Regions from separate parts of the Pseudoblastomonas halimionae genome, predicted to be linked through region 2. Evidence: predicted binding sites of a transcription regulator. Region 2 holds the regulator's gene; the other holds the start of a gene.
The links. The regulator LexA, encoded in region 2, represses DNA repair genes until DNA is damaged. The targets are predictions, from matches to a motif close to GTTCCNCNCTTGTTCT.
Positions count from the first base shown of each region.

Region 1: the regulator LexA is predicted to act here: its motif matches at 1,086-1,101, upstream of GRI68_RS01360 (ImuA family protein).

Region 1 covers NZ_WTYR01000001.1:271,942-277,337, forward strand. Annotated here, with positions in the region: gene folK (2-amino-4-hydroxy-6-hydroxymethyldihydropteridine diphosphokinase) at 1-227, shown strand, start outside; tRNA gene GRI68_RS01350 (tRNA-Lys) at 218-293, shown strand; gene GRI68_RS01355 (hypothetical protein) at 321-488, shown strand; gene GRI68_RS01360 (ImuA family protein) at 1,131-1,898, shown strand; gene GRI68_RS01365 (DUF6504 family protein) at 1,819-3,366, shown strand; gene GRI68_RS01370 (error-prone DNA polymerase) at 3,380-5,396, shown strand, end outside.
Region 2 covers NZ_WTYR01000001.1:1,030,067-1,035,462, reverse strand. Annotated here, with positions in the region: gene grpE (nucleotide exchange factor GrpE) at 4-609, shown strand; gene lexA (transcriptional repressor LexA) at 730-1,410, opposite strand; gene GRI68_RS05010 (IS1595 family transposase) at 1,539-2,417, shown strand; gene trpC (indole-3-glycerol phosphate synthase TrpC) at 3,247-4,035, opposite strand; gene trpD (anthranilate phosphoribosyltransferase) at 4,032-5,024, opposite strand; gene GRI68_RS04995 (anthranilate synthase component II) at 5,021-5,396, opposite strand, start outside.

The DNA of each region.
Region 1 (5,396 bases), 760 kb from region 2:
GGACGCTCGATTGCGATATCGTGCTTTGGAGCGGCGGCATTTTCGCGGAGCCCGACCTCGCAATTCCGCATCCGCTGTTCCGCGAACGCGGCTTCGTCCTTGCCCCTGCCGTGCGCATCGCCCCCGACTGGCGCGACCCGGTAACGGGCCTTAGCGTAAGACAACTCGATGCACGCTTGACCGCGCGCCGCCCGCTCCCTAGTGCGCCCCCGTGGTCGGGCCGTTAGCTCAGTCGGTAGAGCAACTGACTTTTAATCAGTAGGTCGCTGGTTCGAACCCAGCACGGCTCACCACCCTTTTTCCTTGATCGCAGGAATCGTGTGAGCGCCCGCTGGGCGAGCCGCGCGCGCGTCATCAACGCAACGTTGCCGACTCACCATCGCGCCTCAGGTACCGGCTGCGCGCAACAGCAGGCGACCGCGCTTTTTTCCTTGCGGCTTCAGCGTGGCGAGCTTGTCAATGAGGATGTGGGCTACGAGCAGATCTAAGCCGAGCAGGAAATCTCTCCGATTGAGTGATCCACGCCGTGGATAAAAAATATTATCGTTTATTAAGCGCAGATTTCCTGCAATTTTTGCTGGCTGTAATAATAAGCTGATTGACGTTGTAATACAATTTTGAAAAATAGAGTGGGAGGGGGCGACGAGCGCGGACTCTTGTATCGGACCAGCGGCGTGCCCCCCAACTCCCTTTTGGAAGGGGAGTTGCTTTTCCCACCCATGATTGTGCTTAGACTACTGCCGCCGTGCAAGGGTTAAATCGCGGTTCACAATGCTTGTTTGGGATAACTATTGGGTGTGTTGCGATGCTATAACGCCTCGACGCGCCCGAATTGCTTGGTTCGCGCAGCGCGCAACCCAAGAAATGAGTTAGTGCAAAAAAAATTGGTGATTGATTATTTCTCGCCCGAAACGGCAATGAAGTGCTCTGCATCGCATGCCTTGTGATCGGTAGGTCGTTGGTTCGAACTCAGTACGCCGCCCGCGTTCTGTAGTTGAATACAGCCCCATCGGCTGGTTGGAGCAGCGCGCGAATATGTGTTGGAAAAGAGCGAATTGAGACCTTGCCTGAGAAGGAGAACGGTGAGAACATAATGGGAACATTAACGCGAGTCGATTCGTAGCCCCACTGTGTCCGATGCCGATCATCTTCCTTCTCCCGCCAATGACGCGGCCCCCGATGGCCTCGCTGCGCTGCGCGCGGCGGACTTGCCTGCCGCGCGGGCGGGGGAGGGTGTGGATTGGTCGCCCGAGCGTGACTTGCCGCCCAGCCTGTGGGAGCTGTTCTCGAGCATGGACGATGCCTCCGGCGAAGCGCTGGCGCTGGCGTTCGCCGAAGCCCGGCGGCAAGACGATGAAACGGCGAAACCCTGGCTGTGGGTGCAGGATGCGCAGAGCATTCGCCGCGGCGGACGCCCGTTCCTTCATGGCTTGCCGGTCGCGCGGCGAAGCGGGCTCGTCCATGTCGCGGCGGCCAACCCCGCCGATGCGCTGTGGGCGATGGAGGAGGGCGTAAGATGCGGTGCGCTGTCCTTCGTCGTCGGAGAGCTTGCGGGCGATCCCAAGCCGCTCGACTTCACCGCCACGCGGCGGTTGGTGCTGGCGGCCGAGCGGCATGGCGTGCCGCTCTACCTGTTGCGGCGCGACGGGTTCGCGAACCTTTCCGCTGCGCGATTGCGCTGGCGGGTGGCTGCGGCACCTTCGGCCCCGCATCGCTGGAATGCGGTCGCCCCGGGAGAGCCGCGGGCAGGGGCGGACCTGTTTCGCGGGCGCGGCCTCAGGCCCGGCCACTTTACCCTCGAACATGGCGGGTGGCAGCATGAGCCGGGTCATCGTCTCGCTGTGGTTCCCCAACCTCGCGATCGACCGCTGGAGCCGGAACGCCGCGAGGCGGGGTGACGGCGATGCCGCGCTCGAACCGGTCGTGCTGGTTACCGAGACCGCGCATGGCCCGGTGATCGATGCCGCCAGCCCGCTCGCCGCCGAAGCGGGCGCGCAGGCGGGCATGCGGCTGGCCGATGCGCGGATGCTCGCGCCCGGCCTCGTGGCGCTGCCCTCCGATCATGAGGGCAATGCCCGCACGCTCGAACGGATCGCGCTTGCCGCGCAGCGCTGGGGACCATGGAGCATGGTGGATGGAGCCGACGGTGCGTTGCTCAATGCCTCGGGTGCCGCGCATCTGTTCGATGGCGAAGTGGCGTTGCTGGCTGCAATCGAGCGCCGCTTTGCGATGCAGGGCTATACCTGCCGCCCTGCGATCGCGCCCACTGCGGGGGCGGCCTGGGCGCTGTCGCATTACGGCGGAGAGCGGCCGCTGGTGCTCGATCCTGCTGCGCTGCCGCGCGCGCTTGCTCCGCTTCCGGTGGCGGCGCTGCGGCTCAACGAGGATACGAAGCTGCTGCTCGCGCGGCTCGGGCTGAAGACCATCGGCGATCTGATGGATGTGCCGCGCGAAAATCTGGTCCGGCGCTTCCGCAATCGCCGCGCCGCCGAAGCCAATCCGCTCGCCCGGCTCGACCATGTGCTGGGCCGCACGGCCGAACCGCTGGTGCCGCTGGTGGAGGAAACACCGCTTTCCGCCGAGCGTCATCTGATGGAGCCGCTGCTCGCGCTCGACCTGCTGGCGCGGATCGTGACCGACCTGGCCGAGGATCTCGCTCGCAGCCTCGAGGCTGAGCGCAAGGGCGCGCGGCGGCTGCACCTGCTGTTGTGGCGGGTCGATGGCGATACGATCGCGCGCACCGTCGAGCTGGCATCGCCCTCGCGCGACCCAGAACATCTCGCGCGACTATTCGACGATCGGCTCGAAGGGATCGATGCTCCGTTCGGGATCGACCAGGCGCGGCTGATTGCGGTGTGGGCCGAGAGGCTCGAACAGGAGCAGGATCGGCTCGATGCACCCGAAGCCAATGGCACGAGCTTTCCGGTACTGATCGACCGGCTGGTGACGCGGCTGGGGCGCCAGCGCGTGGCGCGGCTCGCCCCGCGCGGAAGCCATCTGCCCGAACGCTCGCAAAGGCGGCTCGCCCCCGATGTGCAGCCACCGGCGGGGCAATACGATCTCGACTTTCACCAGCGTCCGCTCAAGCTGCTCGACCGGGCAGAGCCGATCACCGTCATCTACGCCACGCCCGAAGGCCTGCCTCGCCGGTTCCGCTGGCGCGGCGGCTTGCACGACATCGCCCGGGTCGAGGGGCCTGAACGGCTCGCCCCCGAATGGTGGCGCGAGCGATCGAGCGCACGCCTGCGCGATTACTACCGGATCGAGGACGAGACGGGGCGCCGCTACTGGATCTATCGCCATGGCCTGGTCGGCGACGGGCGTGGCGGGCCGCCCGACTGGTATCTGCACGGGTTTTTTGCGTGAGGAGGGGTGCCTGATGCCCGAGCAACCGCTCACGCCCGATCGCCGCACGCTGGCGCGCCTGTCGGATGAGGATTTCGCGGGCAATGCGCGCGCCGACTATGTCGAGCTGGGCATCACCAGCTGCTTTTCCTTCCTGCGCGGCGCGTCCGATGCGGTGGATTTGGTGCTGACCGCCTTTGCCCGGGGCTACGATGTGATCGGGATCGCCGATCGCAATACGCTGGCAGGTGTGGTGCGGCTTCATACCGAGGCGACCACCGCACGGATGCGTCCGGTGATCGGCTGCCGGATCGTGACCGTCGAAGGCTGGCAATTCCTCGCCTACCCGACCGACCGCGCGAGCTATGGTCGCCTTTCCGCTCTGCTGTCGAAAGCGAAGATGCACACGCTCGACGGCGCATGGCAGGACAAGGGCGAGACCCATATCGACCTTGCCATGCTGGCCGATCACGCAGCGGGCGTGCAGCTGATCCTGATACCACCCGATGCGCTGGACGAAGCGTTCGAGCAGATGCTCCCCGATCTCGCCGCGCGGCTCCCCACCATGCGCCATATCGCCGCCGCCTATCTCTATCGCGGAGACGATGTCGCGCGGATCAACCGGCTCGATGCGGTGGCGAAGGACAACGGCCTCGCCATCCTCGCCACCAATGATGTGCATTACCACGCGCCCGAGCGCCGTCCGTTGCAGGACGTGATGACCTGCATTCGCGAGAAGACCACGATCGCCAATGCAGGCCTGCTGCTCCACGCCAATGCCGAGCGGTATCTGAAGCCGCCGGAGGAGATGATCCGCCTGTTCGCCAAATGGCCGCATGCGATCACAGCCACGCGAGAGGTGGCCGATGCCTGCGCTTTCAACCTCACCGAACTGGCCTATGAATATCCCGACGAGCCGATCCCAAAGGATCGCACGCCCGATGCGCATCTCGCCGCGCTCACCCGCGAAGGGGCTGCATGGCGCTATCCCCGGGGCGTGCCGGAAAAGGTCGAACGGCTGATCGCGCGCGAACTCGAGCTGATCGGCAAGCTCGACATTGCGCGCTATTTCCTCACCATCAAGGACATCATCGACTTCGCGCGGGGGTGCGATCCGCCGATCCTGTGCCAAGGGCGCGGCAGCGCGGCGAATTCGGCGGTCTGCTATTGTCTCGGCATCACCGCCGTCGATCCCGACGAGCACGAATTGCTGTTCGATCGCTTCATCTCCGAAGAGCGCAAGGAGCCGCCCGATATCGACGTCGATTTCGAGCATGAGCGGCGCGAGGAAGTGATCCAGTATATCTACAATCGCTACGGGCGGCAGCGCGCCGGCCTGTGCGCGACGGTGATCCATTACCGCCCGCGCATGGCGATCCGCGAAGTGGGCAAGGTGATGGGGCTGTCCGAAGACACGACCTCGGCGCTGGCGCGCACCGTCTGGGGCAGTCACGGGCGCGAGATTGCCGAAAAGCACGCCACCGAAGCCGGGCTCGATATGGCCGATCCGCAATTGCGCCGCGTGCTCGCGCTGACCGAGCAGATGATTGGCATACCGCGCCATCTTTCGCAACATGTCGGTGGGTTCATCCTCACGCAGGGACCGCTGATCGAGAGTGTGCCGATCGGCAATGGCGCGATGGCGGATCGCAGCTTCATCGAATGGGACAAGGACGATATCGACGCGCTCGGCATCCTCAAGATCGATGTGCTGGCGCTGGGCATGCTGACCTGCCTTCAGAAAGGCTTCGACCTGCTGCGCGATCACCACGGGCGCGACCTGACGCTGGCGACCACCCCGCGCGAGGATCCGCGCGTCTACGACATGCTGGTGAAGGGCGACAGCCTGGGCGTGTTCCAGGTCGAGAGCCGGGCGCAGATGAACATGCTTCCGCGCCTCAAGCCGCGCCGCTTCTACGATCTGGTGATCGAGGTCGCGATCGTGCGTCCGGGCCCGATCCAGGGCGATATGGTGCATCCCTATCTCAAGCGTCGTCGGGGCGACGAGGCTGTGGAAATTCCGAAGCCTTCGCCCGATCACGGTCCGCCCG
Region 2 (5,396 bases):
AGTATGACCAACCAGAACGACACCAATGGCGCGGATGCGCCCGATCCCGAAGTGCAGGAAGAACTGCGCGGCGTACCCGACGACATGCTCGAGGGCGATGACGAGGCGGCGGAGGCCGAGGGCGAGGGGGGCGACCTTTCCGAAGCGCTCGCCCAGCTGCGCGCCGATCTCGAAACCAGCAAGCAGGACGTGCTTTACGCGCGCGCCGAAACGCAGAACGTGCGGAGGCGGCTTGAAAAGGACGTCTCCGATGCGCGGCAATATGGCGCGACCGGCTTCGCCCGCGATATCCTGTCGGTGGCGGACAATCTGTCGCGCGCGCTCGACCACGTGCCCGAAGCCCTGCGCGAAGACGACAAGTCGAAGCGCTTCATCGAAGGCATCGAAGCGACCCAGCGCGAGATCGACAAGGTCTTCGCCCAGCACGGGATCAGCCGCATTGCCGCGGTCGGGTTGCCGCTCGATCCGAACCAGCACCAGGCGATGATGGAAGTGCCGACCGACGATGCCGAACCCGGCACGATCGTGCAGGAAATGCAGGCGGGCTACATGCTGCGCGATCGCCTGCTCCGCCCGGCGATGGTTGGGGTGGCAAAGAAGCCCGATTAGGGCCTTCCCCACTCGTTGCAGTGAACGCAAATGAGAAAGGCCGCCCATCCCATCGGATCGGCGGCCTTCTTCATGTCTGTCCCGGCGCTCGATGATACGGGCGCCCGGTGGTAGCGACGCTCAGTTGTAGCGGCGCAAAAGCCCTGCCAGCTTGCCCTGGACGCGGACTTCGTTGGCGTCATAGACCTGTGCTTCGTAGGCCGCATTGGCCGGATCGAGCCGCACGCGGCCGCTTTCGCGGCGCAGATATTTGAGCGTGGCTTCCTCGTCGCGCACCAGCGCCACCACGATTTCGCCGTCGCGCGCCGTATCGGTGCGTTTCACCAGCGCATAATCGCCGTCGAAAATCCCGGCCTCGATCATCGAATCGCCCGACACTTCGAGCGCGAAGTGATCGCCGGCACCCAGCAGCGCGGCGGGCACGGGCAGGGTCTGGTAATCTTCCATCGCCTCGATCGGCACACCGGCCGCGATCCGGCCGTGCAGCGGAATCTCGATCACGTCGTTGGCGGGCTGCGGCGTGGTTTCCGGCATCTTGATCGATGGCGGGCTGGCGGGTTTCTTTGCCCCGACCGCGGCCACCGCATCTTCGGGCTGCCGGATCACTTCGAGCGCGCGCGCCCGGTTGGGCAGGCGGCGAATGAACCCGCGCTCTTCCAACGCGGAAATGAGGCGATGGACGCCGGACTTCGATTTCAGATCGAGCGCGTCCTTCATTTCCTCGAAACTGGGCGAAACTCCCGTTTCTTCGAGCCGCGCCTGGATGAAACCAAGCAATTCATGCTGTTTGCGAGTGAGCAATCGCTCCTCCCTTGATCGGTCCGCCTTGAGTGAACGAACAAGGAACAATTAGGCAACTTTTCAGCACACGTCAAGCGCGAGGGGATTATCCCCTTGCGACAAGTAGTGCTTTGTGCTACATAATGAGCATGAAAACGAAAGCCCCCACACTCCGCCAATTTCAGGACCGCTTCCCGACCGAGGAAAGCTGCCTGGAACACCTCAAACTGGTGCGCTTTGGCGAGCGTCACGAGTGCGACAAGTGCGGCAAGGATGCGAAGTTCTACCGTGTTAAGGCCCGCCGCTCCTATGCTTGCGAGCATTGCGGCCACCAGATCTATCCGACCGCTGAAACACCGTTCCACCGGACGCGCACCAGCCTTCGCGACTGGTTCCACGTCATGTTTATGTTCACCACCTCGCGCAGCGGTGTCGCGGCCAAGGAGGTCGAACGCCAGATCGGCGTGACCTACAAAACGGCGTGGCGCATGTGCCATGAAATCCGCAAATACATGGCGATTGTTGACGGTGACGAACCGCTGGGCGGGCCTTTCGTGACGGTCGAGATCGACGAAACCTATCACGGCGGCGTCGCGAAGGGCATGGGGACGGGCTACAAGGGCAACAAGACCGCGATCCTCGCCATGCTACAGCGCGGCGGCAACGTGATTACCCGCGTCATCCCGAACCGTGGCAAGGTTACGCTAGAGGGTCACATCTTTGAGAATGTGAAGCCGCACACCGAAATCCACACCGACGAGTTCAGCAGCTACGGCGATATTGGCGATTTCAAGGGCTACTGGCACCACACGGTGAACCACAGCGCAGGCGAGTATGTGCGCGGCAACGTCTCGACCAACGGCGTTGAAGGCTTCTGGGCACAGCTAAAGCGCGGGATTAGCGGAACTCATATCCACGTTAGCGCGAAGCATCTTTCGAAGTATCTAGGCGAGTTTGAGTTTCGTCACAATCGCCGGAACCGTCCCGAGACGATGCTTTCCGAGCTGATGCTGGCTTTTCAGCGCTAGGCCCCGTCATCACCTTTAGGAGGCGGTCGAAGCGGGATGTGTCATCGCTCATTTTTGAGGCCTTACATGGATTGGGTCAACGTCTGATAACGTGGAGTCTTCGAGTTCAAACGAGTGGCAATACACGCGGCATATCACAGGGACCGTATGATCTGCTAGGCGGACACAAAGCCACGCCTTTTGGTTTCGATCTACTTTAATGCGCCCCCGACCTCCGACGCGTATTTTTTTTGGGCATTCTAAAGTAGAGGGCACAAGCGCCAATCCGGCGGAAACCCGCTCGTATACGGGGGGTTCTAACTCAATCGAATACCGGACCAGACTGTTTGGTTCGACTTCGGAGAAGCGTATATCGTCGGTGTTTGTTCTGCTGTTGGCGAAATACTGCCTGACAAACACGCATTCCGCATTTTTGTAGGAATATCCTCCGCCGCGCCAAGAGCCGAGCGATCGGTCCCTCTTTCGGACAATGAGAGGTGCCCTCACCAAACAAATCACCGCCCACCCTAGGGTGACGAACCCGAAAGCCTGGGCAGCGATCACCCAAGAATCTATTTCCTCAATCATGCGAGTGAAACTCGCTGTTTGAAGAATAAGGTATGTCGCGCCAGCAGCCTGCAACAGCGAGAGAATTTCTGAGCGATCAAACACCGGGCCAGAAAATTCATCCCACCAACATTTTGCGGACCGCCTAACAAAGCGGCGCTTCTTAATGGCAGAAACGTCCATCCCACCCTCATATCACCACTCCCCCGAATTCGGGAGTCTGCGGTGATACTTGTCCGAAGGGGATAGCCCCCAAGCGCGAGGGACGGAATACTGCGGTTTTCTATCCGATTCCGAGCAATTCCCGCGTCGCGCTCTCGACATCGGGCTGGCGCATCAGGGTTTCGCCGACGAGGAAGCAGCGCAGGCCGTGGGCCGACAGGCGCTCCAGATCGACGTTGGCTGCGATGCCGCTTTCGGCGATGCCGATGGAGTCTGCGGGCAGATGGGGGGCAAGGGCTTCGCTGGTGGCGAGATCGGTCTCGAACGTGGCGAGGTTCCGGTTGTTGATGCCGACTAGCTGCGGGTCGAGCGCCAGAACACGGTCGAGTTCGGCCCGATCATGCACTTCGAACAACACATCAAGCGTATGATCGACAGCCGTGGCAGCGAGTTCGGCCATCAGCGTGTCGTCGAGCGCGGCGGCGATCAGCAGCACCGCATCGGCGCCCAGCGCGCGGGCTTCGACCACCTGCCACGGATCGAGCGTGAAATCCTTGCGCAGCACCGGCAGCGAGCATGCCGCCCGCGCCTCGACCAGGAAGCGATCCGCGCCCTGAAAATGCGGTTCCTCTGTCAGGACCGAGAGGCACGCGGCGCCACCGGCGGCGTAGGCACGGGCGTGGTTCGCGGGTTGGAAATCGTCTCGGATCAGGCCCTTGGAGGGGGAAGCTCGCTTGATTTCCGCGATAAGTCCGAAGCCTGACGTCGCGGCGTTGCCGAGCGCCTTGGCAAACCCGCGCACCGGACCGGCGTTGCGCGCCGCATCTTCCAGCGAGCCCAGCGAACGCTCACGCTTACGGCGCGTCACGTCCTCGCGCTTGATAGCGCAGATTTCGGCCAGTTTGCTCATGCCACCATTGCAATCCAGTCGGCGAGCAACTTGGCCGCTGCGCCGCTATCGATCGCATCTTCGGCTTCCGCCACCCGCGCGGGCCAGTCTTCCTCGCGCCCCGCCACGACCAGCGAGGCCGCGGCATTGAGCAACACGGCGTCACGATAGGCCCCCGGTGTGCCGTCAAGTAATGCGCGTAAGGCCTTGGCATTGTGGACCGAATCGCCGCCCCGGATCGCTTCGACCGGAGCGTGGGCAAGGCTCGCTTGCGAGGCATCGAGGCGGCGCATTTCGAAATCGTCGCCGCGCACATCGGCCACTTCGTTGCCGGCTGCGAGGCTCAATTCGTCGAGACCCTCATCGCCCGAGACGATCAGCGAACGCCCGGTGCCGAGCGCGGCCATCGCGCGGGCGTAAATCGGAACGTAAGCGGGGCGCGCAATCCCGATCAGTTGGCTCTTTACGCGCGCGGGATTGGACAGAGGTCCCATCAGATTGAAGATCGTGCGTTTGCCCAGTTTCTGGCGGATGGGCTGGATCCGCGCCATCGCCGGGTGGTGGTTCTTGGCGAACAGGAAGCAGATACCGAGCTCTCCGAGGGTCTTTTCCGCGGTGCGCCCGGCAGCGTCCATATCGAGGCCGAGCGCCTCGAGCGTATCGGCGGCCCCCGCCTTCGAAGATGCGGCGCGATTGCCATGCTTGGCGACCGGCACGCCGCATGCCGCGACGACCAGGCTGACGGCGGTCGAGACGTTGAGCGTGTGGTGCCCGTCCCCCCCGGTGCCGCAGACGTCGATCGCATCGTCGGGCGCCTCAATCGGGATCAGGCGCGCGCGCAATGCACGGGCTGCACCGGTGATTTCGCCCGATTTTTCGCCGCGATCGGAGAGATCGGACAGGAAGCGCGCGATCTCCTCTTCCGACGGCGCACCGTCGAGGATCGTGCCGAAGAAGGCCTCGGCTTCCTCTGCGCTGAAATGGTGTTCGACGGCGGGGAGGGCGCTCATGCCGGGACCTTCGTTTCGATGCCGCACAGCGCGACGAAATTTGCAAGCAACGCGTGGCCGTGTTCGGTGGCGATGCTTTCAGGGTGGAACTGGACGCCGTGGATCGGCAGCTCGGCATGGCGGAAGCCCATCACGCTGGTGCCGTCGAGACTCCCCGAACTATCGGGCGTCTCGCTGGTCGCGTTGACCAGCAGGCAATCGGGCACATCTTCGACCACGAGCGAGTGATACCGCGTCGCGAGGAACGGCGAGGGTAGCCCTTTAAAAACCCCGCTGCCGTCATGATCGACGGGCGAGGTCTTGCCATGCATCAGCCCCCCACGCGTGACCCGCCCACCGAAATGCTGCCCGATCGCCTGATGGCCGAGGCAC